DNA from 2 places in the Stenotrophomonas sp. Steno-Z1 genome. Region 1 is predicted to be linked to the other one. Evidence: riboswitches for the same ligand, from Rfam matches in the RefSeq annotation. Region 1 holds a riboswitch; the other holds the start of a gene.
What was found. A riboswitch is a leader RNA that binds a small molecule or an ion and turns the genes downstream of it on or off. The one in region 1 is predicted to bind thiamine pyrophosphate.
Positions count from the first base shown of each region.

Region 2: linked by a shared signal. The riboswitch ahead of AC06FD_RS11670 (TonB-dependent siderophore receptor) and the one ahead of thiC (phosphomethylpyrimidine synthase ThiC) in region 1 are both predicted to bind thiamine pyrophosphate.

Region 1 is NZ_JBWJPB010000001.1:11,081-19,287, forward strand. Features, by position in the region: gene ggt (gamma-glutamyltransferase) at 1-1,402, shown strand, start outside; gene AC06FD_RS00055 (BCCT family transporter) at 1,926-3,494, opposite strand; TPP riboswitch at 3,740-3,841, shown strand; gene thiC (phosphomethylpyrimidine synthase ThiC) at 3,955-5,832, shown strand; gene AC06FD_RS00065 (ion channel) at 5,937-6,614, shown strand; gene AC06FD_RS00070 (winged helix-turn-helix domain-containing protein) at 6,866-8,207, shown strand, end outside.
Region 2 is NZ_JBWJPB010000003.1:206,691-214,897, reverse strand. Features, by position in the region: gene AC06FD_RS11685 (TonB-dependent receptor) at 1-541, shown strand, start outside; gene AC06FD_RS11680 (phosphocholine-specific phospholipase C) at 538-2,676, shown strand; gene pnuC (nicotinamide riboside transporter PnuC) at 2,710-3,291, opposite strand; gene AC06FD_RS11670 (TonB-dependent siderophore receptor) at 3,303-5,474, opposite strand; TPP riboswitch at 5,540-5,635, opposite strand; gene AC06FD_RS11665 (phosphotransferase enzyme family protein) at 5,675-6,811, opposite strand; gene AC06FD_RS11660 (glycine zipper 2TM domain-containing protein) at 6,946-7,278, opposite strand; gene AC06FD_RS11655 (response regulator) at 7,496-8,134, opposite strand.

The DNA.
Region 1 (8,207 bases):
CTACAACGGCTCGGGCCGGTCGCCGAAGTCGCTGACCCTGGCCGAGTTCCAGCGCCGCGGGCTGAAGGAGATCCCGGCCGCCGGTCCGTTGCCGGTATCGGTGCCCGGCGCCGTGGATGGCTGGTTCGCGCTGCATGAGCGCTTCGGCCGCAAGCCGATGGCCGACAATCTGGCCCCCGCCATCCGCTACGCGCGCGAGGGCCACCCGGTCGCCGAAGTGATCGCCTACTACTGGGACCGCTCGGTGCCCAAGCTGTCGCAGTACCCCGGCTTCAAGGAACAGTTCACCGTCAACGGGCATGCGCCGCGCAAGGGCGAGCTGTGGAAGAACCCGAACCTGGCCAACACCCTGGAACAGATCGCCCAAGGCGGCCGCGACGCGTTCTACAAGGGCGATATCGCCCGCACCATCGGCAGCTACTTCAAGGCCAATGGCGGCTACCTCAGCTACGAGGACATGGCCAGCCACCACGGCGAGTGGGTCGAGCCGGTGAGCAGCAATTACCGCGGCTATGACGTGTGGGAACTGCCGCCCAACAGCCAGGGCATTGCGGCGCTGCAGATCCTCAACGTGCTGGAGGGTTACGACTTCTCGAAGATCGCCTTTGGCTCACCCGAGCATGTGCACCTGTTCGTGGAGGCCAAGAAGCTGGCCTTCGCCGACCGCGCCCGGTTCTACAGCGACCCGGCGTTCCAGCCGGCGCCGGTGGCCAAGCTGGTGTCCAAGGGCTACGCCGCGGAGCGTCGCGCGCTGATCTCGATGGACAAGGCGCTGCGCGAAGTGCAGCCCGGCACGCCCAGGCAGCTGGAGGAGGGCGACACGATCTACATGACCGTGGCCGACGCGGACGGCATGATGGTGTCGCTGATCCAGTCCAACTACCGCGGCATGGGCAGCGGCATGGCCCCGCCGGGGCTGGGCTTCATCCTGCAGGATCGCGGCGAGATGTTCGTGCTGCGCAAGGACCATCCCAACGGCTATGCGCCGGGCAAGCGCCCGTTCCAGACCATCATCCCGGGCTTCGTGACCAAGGGCGGCAAACCCTGGATGAGCTTCGGCGTGATGGGCGGGGCGATGCAGCCGCAGGGTCATGCGCAGATCGTGATGAACATGGTCGACTTCGGGATGAACCTGCAGGAGGCTGGCGACGCACCGCGCATCCAGCACGAGGGCTCGACCGAACCGACCGGGCAGGCCACCGCGATGAGCGACGGCGGCGAGGTCAACCTGGAAACCGGCTTCCCGTACGAGACGGTGCGCGCACTGATGCGCAAGGGCCACCGGGTGGTATTCGCCGACGGCCCGTACGGCGGCTACCAGGCGATCCTGCGCGACCCGGACACCGGCGTGTATTACGGCGCATCGGAGAGCCGCAAGGATGGGCAGGCGGCGGGGTACTGACCACGCGAGGCAGAGCCACGCCATGCGTGGCTGCGCCTTCCGCGCTCATTGTCATGGGGGCCGTTGGCTGAGGAATGTTGCTGCCGAGCATGGCTCGGCACTACCAGTGCAACGTCAACCCCAGCCCACCGGCCGTCACCCATAAAGGTCGCGAAACGCCCACGCACCATCACCCCCAGCCCCGACAATCGCGACGCATCCCAGGTAGAGCCGAGCCACGCTCGGCTGCTCGCCCAACCGCCCAGCCATGTGTCCAAGGGCAGGGTGCACGGGATCGCGAAACGCCCACGCACCATCACCCCAACCCCGACAATCGCGACCCATCCCAGGTAGAGCCGAGCCACGCTCGGCTGCTGTCCCCAACCGCCCAGCCATCTCCCCGAGGGCAGGGTGCACGGGATCGCGAAACGCCCACCCACCATCCCCCCAGCCCCGACAATCGCAACCCATCCCAGGTAGAGCCGAGCCATGCTCGGCTGCTTTCCCCAACCCCGCCCCACGCACGGGCCTCACGGCCACACCACTAAGGTGCCCGCGCCGCCTCGTCGCGCGTTTCTTCCTGCGCGGCGATCTCGCGCTCGATCCACTCGTCCATCATCCGTCGCGCCCGCTGGGCGCGGCGGCGCTGCAGGGCGTACTCGGTATCGAGTACCCGGTACAGCGACCACATCACCAGCAGCATTAGCAGCGCAAACGGCAGCGCTGCGATCGTGATCATGCCCTGCAACGCGGTCAGGCCGCCGGCCAGCAGCAACACCCCGGCGATCAGCGCGATCGCCACGCCCCACACCATGCGCCGTGCCAGCGGCGGATCGCCGGCTTCCTCGGTGGACATCGTCGCCAGCACCAGCACCGCCGAATCGGCCGAGGTCACGAAGAAGATCATCAGCAGCACCAGCGCGATCACCGACAGCACCGTCGGCATCGGCAGGCTGTCGAACATGGTGAACAGCACCGTCTCGTAGCCGTTGCCCAGCGCCTGGGCCAGGTCCACGTGCCCGAAGATCTGCGACCACAGCGCGGTCCCGCCAAACACCGAGAACCACAGGAAGCCCAGCACGCTCGGCGCGATCACCACGCCCAGCACGAACTCGCGGATGCTGCGCCCGCGCGAGACCCGCGCAATGAACGAGCCCACGAACGGCGCCCATGCGATCCACCACGCCCAGTAGAAGATCGTCCAGTCGGCCACCCACGTACTGCCGGAGAACGGCGACATGCGCAGGCTCATCGTCACCAGCGAATTGAGGTACGAGCCGATGGTGGTGGTGAACGTATCGAAGATGAAGCCGGTGGGCCCCAGCACCAGCACCAGGGCCAGCAGCATCGCAGCCAGGCCGAGGTTGAAATTGGACAGCCACTTGATGCCGCGGTTGACCCCGCTGGTGGTGGAGGCCATGTACAGCACGAAGGCCACCGCGATGATGGTCAGCTGCACCGGGATCGAATCGCGGATGCCGAACACCCGCTGCAGCCCCGCGGCGATCTGGATCGTGCCGAAGCCCAGCGTGGTGGCCACGCCGATGGCCGTTGCCACCACGGCCGCCACGTTGACCACCGTGCCGATCCAGCCACGGTGGTGGGCGCCGATCAGCGGCTGCAGCAGGTCGCTGATCAAGCCGCGGCCGTTGCGGTTGAACTGGAACCAGGCCATCGCCAGCCCGATCAGCGCATAGATCGCCCACGGATGCAGGCCCCAGTGGAAGAACGCATAGCGCATCGAGGCACGGGCGGCCTCCATGCTCTGCGGCGCCAATCCTTCCGGCGGCTTGATGAAGTGCGAGATCGGTTCGGCGGCCCCCCAGAACACCAGGCCAATGCCCATGCCCGCGGCAAACAGCATCGACATCCAGCTCGCGTTGGAGAAGTCCGGCTCGGCATCTTCGCCGCCGATGCGCAGCGAACCCAGCCGGCCGAACGCCAGGTACATCAGGAACGACAGGGTGATGAACACCACCAGCAGGTACAGCCAGCCGGTGCTGCGGATGATGTGGCCCAGGCCACTCTGCACCACGTCGTTGAAGGGGCCGGGCGCGAGGCCGGCGATCAGCACCAGGATGACGATCAGTGCGATGGAAATGCGAAACACCATGCGGGGAGTTTCTCCGTACGAATGAGGCGAGCCAATGCCTGCCGTCTCCAGCGCGACAACACCCGCTGGGGCGATTCAAGCCGGTCGATGCCGGGCGATGCGGAACTCCGCTGCGGACGGGAGAGGCCCTGCCGCGCCGCAGCATTCTAGGCCATGCACTGTCAGCGCATTGTTCACGTTCAAACCGGCGCCGCCGAGGCGCTCGTCGGGGATGCGCCAATCGCGTCGGTGTTGTGGTCTAATTCGCCCCGAAGCGGGGGTACCGCGGCCCAACGGCCACGGTTGAGATAGTCCCTTCGAACCTGATCCGGTTGACACCGGCGTAGGGATGCTTCGCAACAGGTGACGCATTGCGCCATCGGACCCCCGTCCGACGGCGGCCCGTGATGCGTCCGCCGTGCGCCGCCGCTTCGTCCCTTCCGCCACGTCCCGTGCGGAAACCGATCCAGGACGAAGCCAGATGAACGCACCGCACCCCACCTTGCAGCAGCAAGCCCAGCAACTCTCCACGTCGGTCACCCGGCCGATCCCGGGGTCGCGCAAGATCCACGTGCCCGGATCGCGCAGCGACGTGCAGGTCCCCATGCGCGAGATCGTGCTGACCCGCACCCCGACGCTGTTCGGCGGCGAAGAGAACGCACCGGTCACCGTGTACGACACCTCCGGCCCGTACACCGACCCGCAGGCCGCCATCGACCTTGCCGCCGGGCTGCCGGCGTTGCGCGCAGGCTGGGTGGCCGAGCGCGGCGATACCGAGCCGCTGGCCCGCTTGAGCTCCGCGTTCGGGCGTTCGCGCGCGCTCGACGCGCGCCTGGATGCGGTGCGCTTCCCGTCGCGCACCCAGCCGCGTCGCGCGCTGGCCGGCGCCAACGTCACCCAGATGCACTACGCGCGCCGCGGCATCATCACCCCGGAGATGGAGTTCGTCGCCATCCGCGAAAACCAGCGGCTGGAGGCGGTCCGCGAGGCGGCGCTGCTGCGGCAGCATCCCGGCGAGGCGTTCGGCGCCTCGATTCCGGCGCTGATCACCCCGGCGTTCGTCCGCGACGAGATCGCCCGTGGTCGTGCCGTGCTGCCCAACAACATCAACCACCCCGAAAGCGAGCCGATGATCATCGGCCGCAACTTCCTCACCAAGATCAACGCCAACATCGGCAACAGCGCGGTGTCCTCGGGCATCGCCGAGGAGGTGGAAAAGCTGGTGTGGGCGATCCGCTGGGGCGGTGACACCGTGATGGACCTGTCCACCGGCAAGCACATCCATGAAACGCGCGAGTGGATCATCCGCAACTCGCCGGTCGCCATCGGCACGGTGCCGATCTACCAGGCGCTGGAGAAGGTGGATGGGCGTGCCGAAGACCTGAGCTGGCCGATCTTCCGCGACACCCTGATCGAGCAGGCCGAGCAGGGCGTGGACTACTTCACCATCCACGCCGGGGTGCTGCTGCGCTACGTCCCGCTCACCGCCCGACGGGTGACGGGCATCGTCTCGCGCGGGGGCTCGATCATGGCCAAGTGGTGCCTGGCCCACCACAAGGAGAATTTCCTCTACACGCACTTCGAGGATATCTGCGAGATCATGAAGGCCTACGACGTGACCTTCTCGCTGGGCGATGGCCTGCGCCCGGGCTGCATCGCCGACGCCAACGACGCAGCGCAGTTCGGCGAGCTGGAAACCCTCGGTGAATTGACCAAGGTGGCGTGGAAGCACGACGTGCAGACCATGATCGAGGGCCCCGGCCACGTGCCGATGCAGCTGATCAAGGAAAACATGGACAAGCAGCTGCGCGAGTGCGGTGAAGCGCCGTTCTACACGCTCGGCCCGCTCACCACCGACATCGCGCCTGGCTACGACCACATCACCAGCGCGATCGGCGCGGCGATGATCGGCTGGTACGGCACGGCGATGCTCTGCTATGTCACCCCGAAGGAACACCTGGGGCTACCCAACCGCCAGGACGTGCGCGACGGCATCATGGCCTACCGCATCGCCGCGCATGCCGCCGACCTGGCCAAGGGCCATCCGGGCGCGCAGGTGCGCGACAACGCGCTGAGCAAGGCGCGCTTCGAGTTCCGCTGGGAGGACCAGTTCCACCTCGGCCTGGATCCGGAGAAGGCCAAGGAGTTCCACGACGAGACCCTGCCCAAGGACGCGCACAAGCTGGCGCACTTCTGTTCGATGTGCGGCCCGCACTTCTGTTCGATGAAGATCACCCAGGACGTGCGCGACTATGCCGCCGAGCATGGCTTGGGCGAACAGGACGCGCTGCAGGACGGAATGGCCGGCAAATCGGCGGAGTTCCGCGCGTTGGGCGCGGACGTGTACCGGCAGGCGTGATGGGCCGTGCCGGGGCGGCGCGCTCGTCGTCCCGGCACGCTCATGCGACCACCGCGGGCAACGCGCTAAGCTCGGCGGCAACCGGGGCAGGGAAGGGATCTGGCATGGCCATCGCACGCACCACCAAATGGCTGGCCATCGCCCGCCGGCATCCGTCGGCCTGGCTGCTCGGTGTCCAGTTGCTGGGCGTGCTGCTGTACCCGGCGATGGACGAGGCCGGGGCCAGCCGCGCGGTGTTCGGCGCGTTCGGCATTGCCGTGCTCGGCCTGGCGTTGTGGGTGGTGCGGCGCAGCCCGCTGGGCATGTGGCTGGCGTTGCTGCTGGCGATTCCCTCGGTGGTGTTTTCCATCAGCGGCGCCCTGTTGGGCCGGCCCGCACTCACCACCACCGCGCAACTGCTGGAATGCCTGCTGTACTTCTATACCGCCGGCAGCCTCACCGCCTACATGCTGCAGGACCACAAGGTCACCCGCGACGAGCTGTTTGCGGCCGGGGCGACATTCACCCTGCTCGCCTGGGCATTCGCGTTCGCCTTCTCGGTTTGCCAACAGTGGTACCCGGGCAGTTTCCTGGCCACCAGCGAAACCGAATTGCGCACCTGGATGGAGCTGCTTTATCTCAGCTTCAGCTTGCTGTCCGGGGTCGGTTTGAGCGACGTCGTGCCGGTGCATCCGCAGGCCCGGGCACTGGTCATGCTGGAGCAGTTTGCAGGCGTGATGTACGTGGCTTTGGTGGTTTCCAGGCTGGTCGGATTGACCATGCTTCGGCGTGGACGAAACTGAATCGCAGATAAAAAATTCGCGCCCGAAGGCGCGAATACTGAAGCGATTTATGTGAATTCGTCGGCGAGAGAGAGCCTGATGTTGTCCACGCGCACAGGCGCAGTTAACCGGCATAGGCTAGTATTCGCGCGCTTCAGTTTTTTTGCGGTTTGCGCTGATGGCATGTGCGGAATCTGGCGGTTCGTTCGATCGGTGTTCGGTTGCGATGGATGCTGCGTTCCTGTTGTTCTGCATTCACTCGTAGCACCGGAATGATCAGCCCCACTAGCGAGTCTCCCCCAGTCGATGTGATCAGGATCGGCGATTGCACCGTGACGTTGTCCTCCCGTGAGGTCAGCGTGCCGGGCGCGCGCCGTCCACGTCGGCTGACGCCCAAGGCATTGGGCGTGCTGAAGGCGTTGATGCGCTCGCCGGGGGCGGTGGTCACCCGCGATGAACTGTTCGCCGAGGTGTGGCCCGATACGCTGCCGACCAACGATGTGCTCACCCAGGCCGTCACCCAGTTGCGCAAGGCGTTCAGCAGTGACGATGTCACCGGCACGCCGTACATCGAGACCATCGCCAAGACCGGTTATCGCCTGCTCGTGCCCGTCACCGTGCAGGATGCCGTCGCGGCGCCCGCGCCGGACGCACTCGAAAGTTCCGCCGACGTGGTGCTTTCGAGTGCGCCGGGCGCGATCGATGGCGCCGCCTCGTCGCCGCGCAGTCGCTGGCGACGGATGCGGCGTTACGTGCTGCTCGCGCTGGGCATCGCCATGCTGATCGCGCTGTTGGTGATGACCGCGCTGCTGCTGCAACGGCCTGCGCCGGCCTCCGCCGGCAGCGGCGTGCTCGAGGATGGCAGTCGCGTGGTCGGCAGCCCGCAGCGGCCGTATCGACTGATCACCGCCACCGCCGGCTTCGAGACCTATCCCACGCTTTCCCCGGATGGCTCGCAGGTGGCCTACGAGGCCGACAGCAGCGCACGCCAGGGCAGCACGATCAAGGTGCAGACCTCCGGCAACGCCCCCGCGCGGCTGCTTGCCGATACGCCGGACGGTTACTCGGACCGCTTTCCGAACTGGTCGCCGAACGGGCGCGAGATCGCCTTTGCGCGCTTCGGTCCCGATGCCGGCTGTGAGGTGCTGATCGCCAGTGCCACCGGCGGCGCGGTGCGCCACGTCACCCGCTGCGACGGCACCGAACTGCTCAGCTTCGACTGGACCCCGGATGGCCGTGGGCTGGTGTTCGGCTCGCTGGCCGGCCGCTTCGCTCACCGTGGCATCCGCGTGCTGGATATCGCCAGCGGGCGCTGGACGCCGCTGGACTACCAGGTCGCCGAGGACAGCTTCGACTACGCCCCGCGCTACTCGCCGGATGGACGCTGGATCGTTTTCGTGCGCAACCCGCAGATCGGCGACCTCTGGCGCCTGCCTGCCGCCGGCGGGGTGCCCGAGCAGCTCACCGACGATTCGGCCGAGATCCGTGGCTGGGCCTGGCGCAGCGACAGCCGCCACATCGTGTTCGGCCGGCGCGTGGACAGCGAATCGCGGTTGTACGAGCTGGACGTGGAGACCCGCACGCTGCGCGATGTCGGCATCGACGATGCGCAGT
Region 2 (8,207 bases), on a different contig from region 1:
GCCGGCGCGGTTGGCCGATGGCATCGACTACCTGGACGAGACCGATGGCGTCTACGAGAACTTTGGTGGCGTGGAAAGCACCGGCCTGGAAGCCGCGCTCGGCTATGGCTGGGACAGTGGTTGGCGGGTCAATGGGGCCTACACCTATAACCGGTCCAAATACCTGGGCAGCGGCAACCTGGCGCGCGACACCGAACTGGGCATCGTCGATGGTGCGCAGGTGATCGGCCAACCCAAGCACGTGCTGGTGGTCTCGGCCGACTGGCAGGGCGAGCGCTGGAATGCCGGCATCTCCGGTCGCTACCTCGGCGAGCGTTACCTGGATGCCTCCAACATCAACAAGCTGCCGTCGGCCACCGTGTTCAACGCCAACATCGGGTTCGACCTGCAGGGCCTGTCGCCGAAGCTGAAGGGCGTGGGTGCCAGCCTGGTGGTGAGCAACCTCACCGACCGCCGCTACCTGGCCGGCGTGGATGGCAGCGATTCCGCCTTCATCGGTGCCCCGCGCACGGTCGGCGTCTCGGTCCGGGTCGACCTGTGACCCGACGCGACACCCCCGCGCCGGACATCGGTCGCCGCCGCCTGCTGCAGGGCGGCGTCGGCGCCGGGTTGGCGGCCCTGTTGCCCAGCATCGCCCGTGCGGCGGCGATCGCCCCGCATGCGCGCAGCGGCAGCCTGGAGGATGTGCAGCACATCGTGGTGTTCATGCAGGAGAACCGTTCGTTCGACCATTACTTCGGCACCCTTCCGGGGGTGCGCGGGTTCGGCGATCGTTTTGTCATCCCGGCCGCGCCGCTGGCCGCGGGCCAGCCGCCGCGCACTGTTTGGCTGCAGCCCAATGCGGCCGGTACGCGGGCCATCGCACCGTTTCCGCTGGATACCGCCGCGCAGTTCGGGGTGATGCGCGTGGAAGGTACCCCGCACACCTGGCCCGACGCACAGCGTGCATGGGACCACGGGCGCATGGCGCAGTGGCCGGCGGCCAAGCAGGACCATGCGATGGGCTACTTCCAGCGCGCCGACATGCCGTTCCAGTTCGCGCTGGCCGAGGCGTTCACCGTGTGCGATGCCTACCACTGCGCAATGCAGGCCGGCACCAATCCGAATCGCCTGTTCCTGTGGACCGGCCACAACGATCCGCATGCACGCGGCGGTGGCCCGGCCGTGGCCAACTCGCATGACAACTTCCCCGAGCTGGGCGGCAACCCGCAGGCCTACACGTGGACCACCTACGTGGAGCACCTGCAGAACGCAGGCGTGGACTGGCGCATCTACCAGGACATGGCCGACAACTTCACCGACAACCCGCTGGCCGGCTTCGAGACGTTCCGCCAGGCCTGGCGCGGCGCGCCCGGCCACGATGCGGCCCTGCGCGAACGCGGGGTCAGCACGCGCGGGTTGGCCCAGCTGCGCGAAGACGTGCTGAAGGGGCAGCTGCCGCAGGTCAGTTTCATCATCGCCGATGCCGCCGGCAGCGAACATCCCGGCCCCTCCAGCCCCGCCCAGGGCGCGGCGTACACCGCGCGCGTGCTGGATGCGCTCACCGCCGATCCCCAGGTGTGGGGCCGTACCGCGCTGCTGCTGATGTTCGATGAGAACGATGGTTTCTTCGACCACATGCCGCCGCCCGCACCGCCGTCGCCCGATCCCAGCGTGGCCGGTGGCTGGGCAGGCGCGTCGTCGGTCTCGACCGAGGGCGAGTATCACCGGCATCCGTCACCGGGCAACGAGAAGGCCGATCCGCTCGACCTGCGTGGCCGCCCCTATGGCCTCGGCCCGCGCGTGCCGCTGTATGTCATCTCGCCGTGGAGCCGCGGTGGCTGGGTCGATTCGCAGGTCTACGACCATACCTCGGTGATCCGGCTGATCGAGCGCCGCTTCGGCGTGGCTGCACCGGCGCTGTCGCCGTGGCGTCGCGCGGTCTGCGGCGACCTGACCGGCGCATTCGATTTTTCGCGTGGCGACGTGCGGCCCTTCGTCGCGTCGCTGCCGGCCACCGCTGCCACCGCCGCGCGTGCGGCCGCGTTGCCGGGCCGTACCGTGCCGGTCGTGCCCGAGGGCCTCGCGCCGGCGCGGCAGGCGCCCGGGGTGCGCCCGGCGCGCGCGCTGCCGTATCGGCCGCAGGCGAGCATCGTGCTGGCTGACGACCACGTGCGGCTGGACCTGGCCTGCGATGGCGCGGCGGCGGTGCTGCATGTCTACGACCGTCTGCATCTGGGCGCGATCCCGCGCCGCTACACGCTTGCCCCGGGCCTGCCGCAGCAGGCGCGCTGGGCCATCGATGACGCACGCGGCTACGACCTGTGGCTGCTCGGCCCGAACGGTTTCCATCGGCACTATCGCGGCCAGCCAGGCACCCAGGCACCGCTGCAGTCCCGCATCGACCGCGACGCTGGCCGCCTGCGCCTGTGGCTGCACAACCCCGGCGCGATGCCGCTGGCGGTCACCGTGCGCGCCGGTGCCTACGTCGAGGCCGCGCCGCACCGGCAGCTGCGGATCGACCCGGGCGCCACCGTCGACATCGCCTGGGATGTCACGCCCAGCGGCGGCTGGTACGACCTGCACGTCGAGCAGCCGGGTGCGTCCCAGCGTCTGGCCGGGCGGGTGGAAGATGGCCAGCCGGGCAGCACCGATCCGGCGATGGGCGCCGAGCCGATGCGCTGGCTGGCCGACTGAGCAAGGCGGGCAGGCGCGCCCGAAAGGCCGGCCTCAGCCGTGGTGGCTACCGGCGGGCATCGTCTGGCCCGCGCCTGCCGCCGTCCACGCCCGCAGCCCCATCACCGCCAGCCCGACGAACACCAGGTACAGCCCGGCGGTGACGTCCAGCGACTTGACCAGGTACATGCCCACGTAGATCACGTCGACGATGATCCACAACCACCACGTGGCGATGTGCCGGCGTGCCTGCCACCACTGCGCCACCAGGCTCAGCGCGGCCAGCATCGCATCCAGCCACGGGAGCGCGGCGTCGGTCCAGGTATGCATCGCCGCGCCGAGCACGAGCCCGAACGCGATGCCGATGGCCAGGTCACGCAGCAGCGTGCGCCGTGCCAGTGGTGCGATCACGATCGCACCGTCCTCCTGCGCGTGCCGGTGCCAGCTGAGCCAGCCGTACACCAGGAAGCCGCCGAACACGACCTGCAGCAGGGTGTCCGAGTACAACCGGGCCTCGGCGAACACGCCCCCGTACAGGGCCACCGCCACCAGCCCGACCGGCCACGCCAGCATGCGCCGGCGTGCCATCAGCCACACGCCCAGCAGGCTGGCCATGACCGCCGACCATTCCAGGATCGCCGCGGCGTTCATAGCCCGAACGTGACCGACAGCCGTGCCTGGCGCGGCGCACCGGCGAACAGGTAATAGTCACCGGCGCTGCTGCCGGTATCCCGCCAGTAGAAGCGGTCGAACACGTTGTCCACCGACAGGTTCCAGGTGACCGGATGCTCGCCCAGCGCGTGCTTGAAGCGCAGGCCGAGGTCGACCACGTGGTAGGCCGGCGCGCGCACGCTGCCGTCCACCGTGGCCGCGTTCGCCGACGCGTAGCGCCAGCCGCCGGTGACCGCCAGACCGGAGGCGAAGGGCAGCGCGTAGTCGGCATGCACGCTGGCGCGCAGCTTGGGTACGTTGACCAGCTGGTGGCCCTCATACAGCGCGGTGCCGGTGCTGCGCGCGCGCGCCTGCAGCGCGCTGACGCTGGCAGTGAGAACCAGGCCCTTGGCGAGCCGGCCATTGGCGGTCAGCTCCAGGCCGGTGTGGGTCTGCTGGCCTTCGGCGACGAAGGTATAGCCGGCGTCGCTGGCATCGGGCCTGGCGTACTGGAACGGCTGCGAGGTGCGGAACACGGCCGCGCCCAGGGTGAGTGCGTCGGCCGCGGCGTACTTGACGCCGACTTCGGTCTGGCGCGACAGCACCGGGGCCAGGAACGCGCCATCGTTGGAGGTCCAGAACGGGGCTTCCTGGCCGAGCGAAATGCCGCGCACGTAGCTGGCGTACACATTCACCTCGTCGGTGGCGTTCCAGATCAGCGCGGTCTGCGGCAGGAAGCGCGACAGCCGGCTGCGGCGTTCCGGCGCGCCTCGCTTGTCGAAGGCGCGCTCGTCCAGGCGCACGAAGCGGCCACCGGCCAGCCATTGCCAGTCCTCGCCGAACTGCATGCGGTCCATGGCGAACAGCGCGGTCTGCGCGCTGTCCAGGCGCCGCACCGACGGGCCCGGCTGCAGCGGCGACGGCGCGAACACCGGCACCTGCGCATCGCCGATGTTGGCGGTGCCGACGTACTCGTTGACGTTGCGGCGCTTGTCGATGGTGCGCTCGAAACGATCGGCGCCGATGCTGAGGTCGTGGCCCACGCGCCCGGTGTCGATGCGCCCGCGCAGTTCGGCGCGTGCTTCCAGGTTGCGGCGGGTGTCGTCGGGGCTGCGGTAGTCGTAGACGTCGTAGTCGCCATCGGGCGCGAAGTAGTTGCCCGGCACGCTGCCATCGGCGCATTGCGCGGCGTAGTAGCAGCCATAGGCGAAGGCCACGTTGTCATCGATCACCGACCGGCTGTAGCCGGCCGACACCCGCGACTGCCACTGCGCATTGAACTGGTAGGTGTGCAGTGCGGTGATGTTGGTGCTGTCGATGCCTACCGGCCGCTGCCAGGGCTGGTAGCCCAGCATGTGCTCGCGGTCCACGCCGCGCGGCAAGGTGCGGGCGCCGAGCAGCTGGTAGCCGGAGGCCGAGCGCTGCGCGCTGGTCTGGTAGTTGGCATCCACCTCGAGCTTGCTGCGGTCGCTGATCAGCCAGTCGGTGGCCAGCGAGTAGAAATTGCGACGGCCCTCGGCGTGCTCGATATACGATTCGCTGCCATCCCACGCCGCATTCACGCGCACGCCGACGCGCGGGGTCAGCCAATGGCCGGCATCCAGCGCCGCGTAGCGCGAGCCTTCCGAGTCGGTGCCCAGGGTGACCGTGCGCACCTCGGCCGGACGCTTGCCCACGTAGTTGATGATGCCGCCGGGCGCCATCACGCCGGCGGCAAGGCCGGCCTCGCCCTTGAGAATCTCCACCTGCTGGATGTTCTCCAACGCCAGGCGCTGCTCGCCGGTGGTGCTCAGGCCGTTGAAGCGGTAGCCGGTGCCGGTATCCAGCGGGAAGCCGCGGATCGCGATGTTCTGGTAGTAGCCCACCGGCGCGTAGCTGTCGCCCAGCGAAGCATCGTTGCTGGCCAGTTCGGACAGCGTGCGCACCTGGCGGCTGTCCAGCAGCATGCGGTCCAGCACCGTCAGCGACGCCGGCGTGTCCTTCCAGTCGCCGCTGCCGAAGCTGCTGGTCTGGACGGTATCGGCCACCGGTTGCCGGGCCTGCACGCGCACGGCGGCAAGGTCGGTCGGGGAGCGTTCGGCGGCGTCGGGGGCGGCATCGCGGGCGTGCAGCGGCAGGGCGGCACACAGGGCGACGGTCAGCAGGGCAGGGCGGTAGCAGCGGTTCATTCGATTCGTCATCAGCCAGAAGAGACGAAGCGACGGCGCGCACGCACCGACCCATCCGGTCGTTGCGCCCACTGCACAAAGCTCCCTACGCCGGTATCAACCGGATCAGGTTCCAAGGGACTCTCTCAGCCTGGCTTCGCCAGGCACCCCCGCTTCAAGGGCTATTTCACCACAAACGCCGCGGCGCTGCCCGCCGGCGTTCAGGCGGCCGCATGCAGCGCCGCGAGCAGGGCCTGCCCGTCGTGGCCCTGGAACCAGGCCGCATGGCCGAGCAGGAAGGTGTGGTAGGCCACGTCCGCGTTGGCCGGCGACCCGGTGACGCCCTCGAAGTACTCCACTTCGGACAGGGCAAAATCCAGGTGCACGATCGGCAGCAGGTCGGCCAGCAGGTGCACGCGCGCGGCCGACAGGGGCAGCACCTCGCGATAGCCGGCCAGCAGGGCCAGCGCGATCCCCGGCCGCGCGGCCGGGGCCGGCCGGTCGATCTCCAGCCAGGCAATGGCATTGCGCTCGATCGCGGTGGCCAGGTCGAACAGGGCACTGGTGGGCGAGGCCAGCCCGAAGTCGAGCACGCTCGCCACGGCCATCGTCTCGCCGTCGGCGCGCCACAGCAGGTTGGAGACGTGCCAGTCGTTGTGCGCCCACAGGCGCGGTTCGGCCTGCAGGCGGCCGGCCAGGCCGGCATGCCAGGGCAGCACCGCGCGCTGCAGGTCCGCGCGCCAATCGCGCCGGCCGAGATACGCTGCCAGGCCGGGACGCTGGTCGAGGTCGTGGGCGATCATGGCCAGCGGGTCGCGGGCACGGATCAGGTCGTCGCGCGCGACGAGAAGGTGGGTGCCGCGTTGGGGCGCGTGATAATCGGCGGCCGCCTGGTGCAGGCGTGCGAGCATGCGGCCGGCCTCGTGGGCCTGGGCGATCGCGGTCAACGGCGTCCACGACGGCGCATCGCGGTATACATCCTCGCCCCGGCCCAGGGTATGCACTTCGTAGGTCCAGCCGTCGTGCGCCAGCGCGGTGCTGCCGTCGGCCGCGCGCAGCACCTGCACCACCGGCAGGCCCGCTGCACCGAGGTGGGCGATGAAGCGGTGTTCCTCGCCCAGCGTCGCCGCGCTGCGCACGCTGCCGTGGTGGCGCTTGACGAACACCTGCCCCGCGCCGGTGTCCACCAGGGCGGCCGCCGACAGCGGTCGCGGGCTGTGCCAGCGCAGGCGCGCCTGGCCGTGCCACTGCGGGTACTGCCCGGCCAGCCAACCGATCTCGGCCTCGTCGAGCGCCGGCCAGTCGGCGTCCACGGCATCGTTGTTGAGGCCCTGGACGAGGTGGGGAGCGTTGTTCATCGGGACGTGCGACGGGGGCGGTGCTGCTGCCGGGCGCCTAGGGTAGCGCGATACCGCCGGGGCCCGGAACGCAGAACGGGCGGGTCATCGACCCGCCCGCTGCTGCTACGGCTGTGTGGACACCGCTGGCGGTATTACCAGCCGCGGCCGTGTCGGCGATCCCAGTCGCGGTGGCCGCGGTCATGGCGACGGTCGCGGTCGTAGCCATAGCGACGGTCATACCGGTTGTCATGGCGATCGCGGGTGGTCAGGTTGCCGATCGCGCCGCCGGCGACGGCACCGCCCACGGTGGCGGTCGGGTCGCCGTTGGAAATCAGGTGGCCGGCCACGCCGCCCACCACCGCGCCCACCACGGTGCGCTTGTCCTTGCGGGACATGGCGCTGGCGTCGCTGATGGTGGCCAGGCCGGCGGTCAGGGCCAGGGCCATGGCCAGTCCACGAAGGCTGAGTGCGGAAATGTTGAGCATGTTCGGTTCTCCTGTCAGGTGCTTGCCACGGTCGGGAGGTGTGGCGACTGCCTGCCCACCGGCCTTGGCTACCACGCTGGGGGCCGGACATTGCCGGAACATTGCCCCGGTGGACCGCTCAGCGTGCGTATTCATCTAGCGGCAGGACGCATGAAGCGGCGCTGAAAAAAGCCTGACCTGCGCATGAATCCGGCGCTGGTACATGCGCTGACGGGCGTCAGATGTCGCCGTCGCGCAGGTAGTCGAACAACTCGGCATCGCCCTTCAGCCCAAGCTTCAGCATCGCATCGCCCTTCTGGCGGCTGATCGTGCTCACGCTCTTGTGCAGCTGCAGGGCGATCTCCTTCACCGTCTGCCCACTGCCAAGCAGGCGCAGCACTTCCACTTCGCGCGGTGACAGCGGCTTGGTGCCCACGTCACCCACGTTATGAGTGCCAATGGCATTGATGCGTTCCTTCAGGGTGCGGCTCACATACGGCACGCCGCGCTGCACGGTCTGGATGGCCAGGGGCAGCTCTTCCATCGAGGAGGTCTTGTCGACCAGGCCCAGCACGCCGGTGGAGACCACCATGCGCAGGATCGCCAGGTTGTTGGAGACGCTCAGCATCAGGACCGGCAGGTCCGGGAAACGCCGCCGGATCATGCCGATCATGGTGAACCCGTCGGCCTGCTGGCTGCCGGGCATCGAGTAGTCGGTCACCAGTACGTCGCACGGGTGCTGGGCGAGCGCGGCGAACAGTTCGTCGGCGCTGCTGGCTTCGGCCACCACCGTGCCGACCCCGCTGGATTCGATCACGGCCTTGGTGCCGATACGGACCACCGGATGATCGTCGGCGATGATGATGCGCAAGGTCATGGATTAGTATGGTCGCCGAGGCGGACGCCGCATGGGTCGTGCCGTGGTGGAAACATCATTCTACGGAGATCAG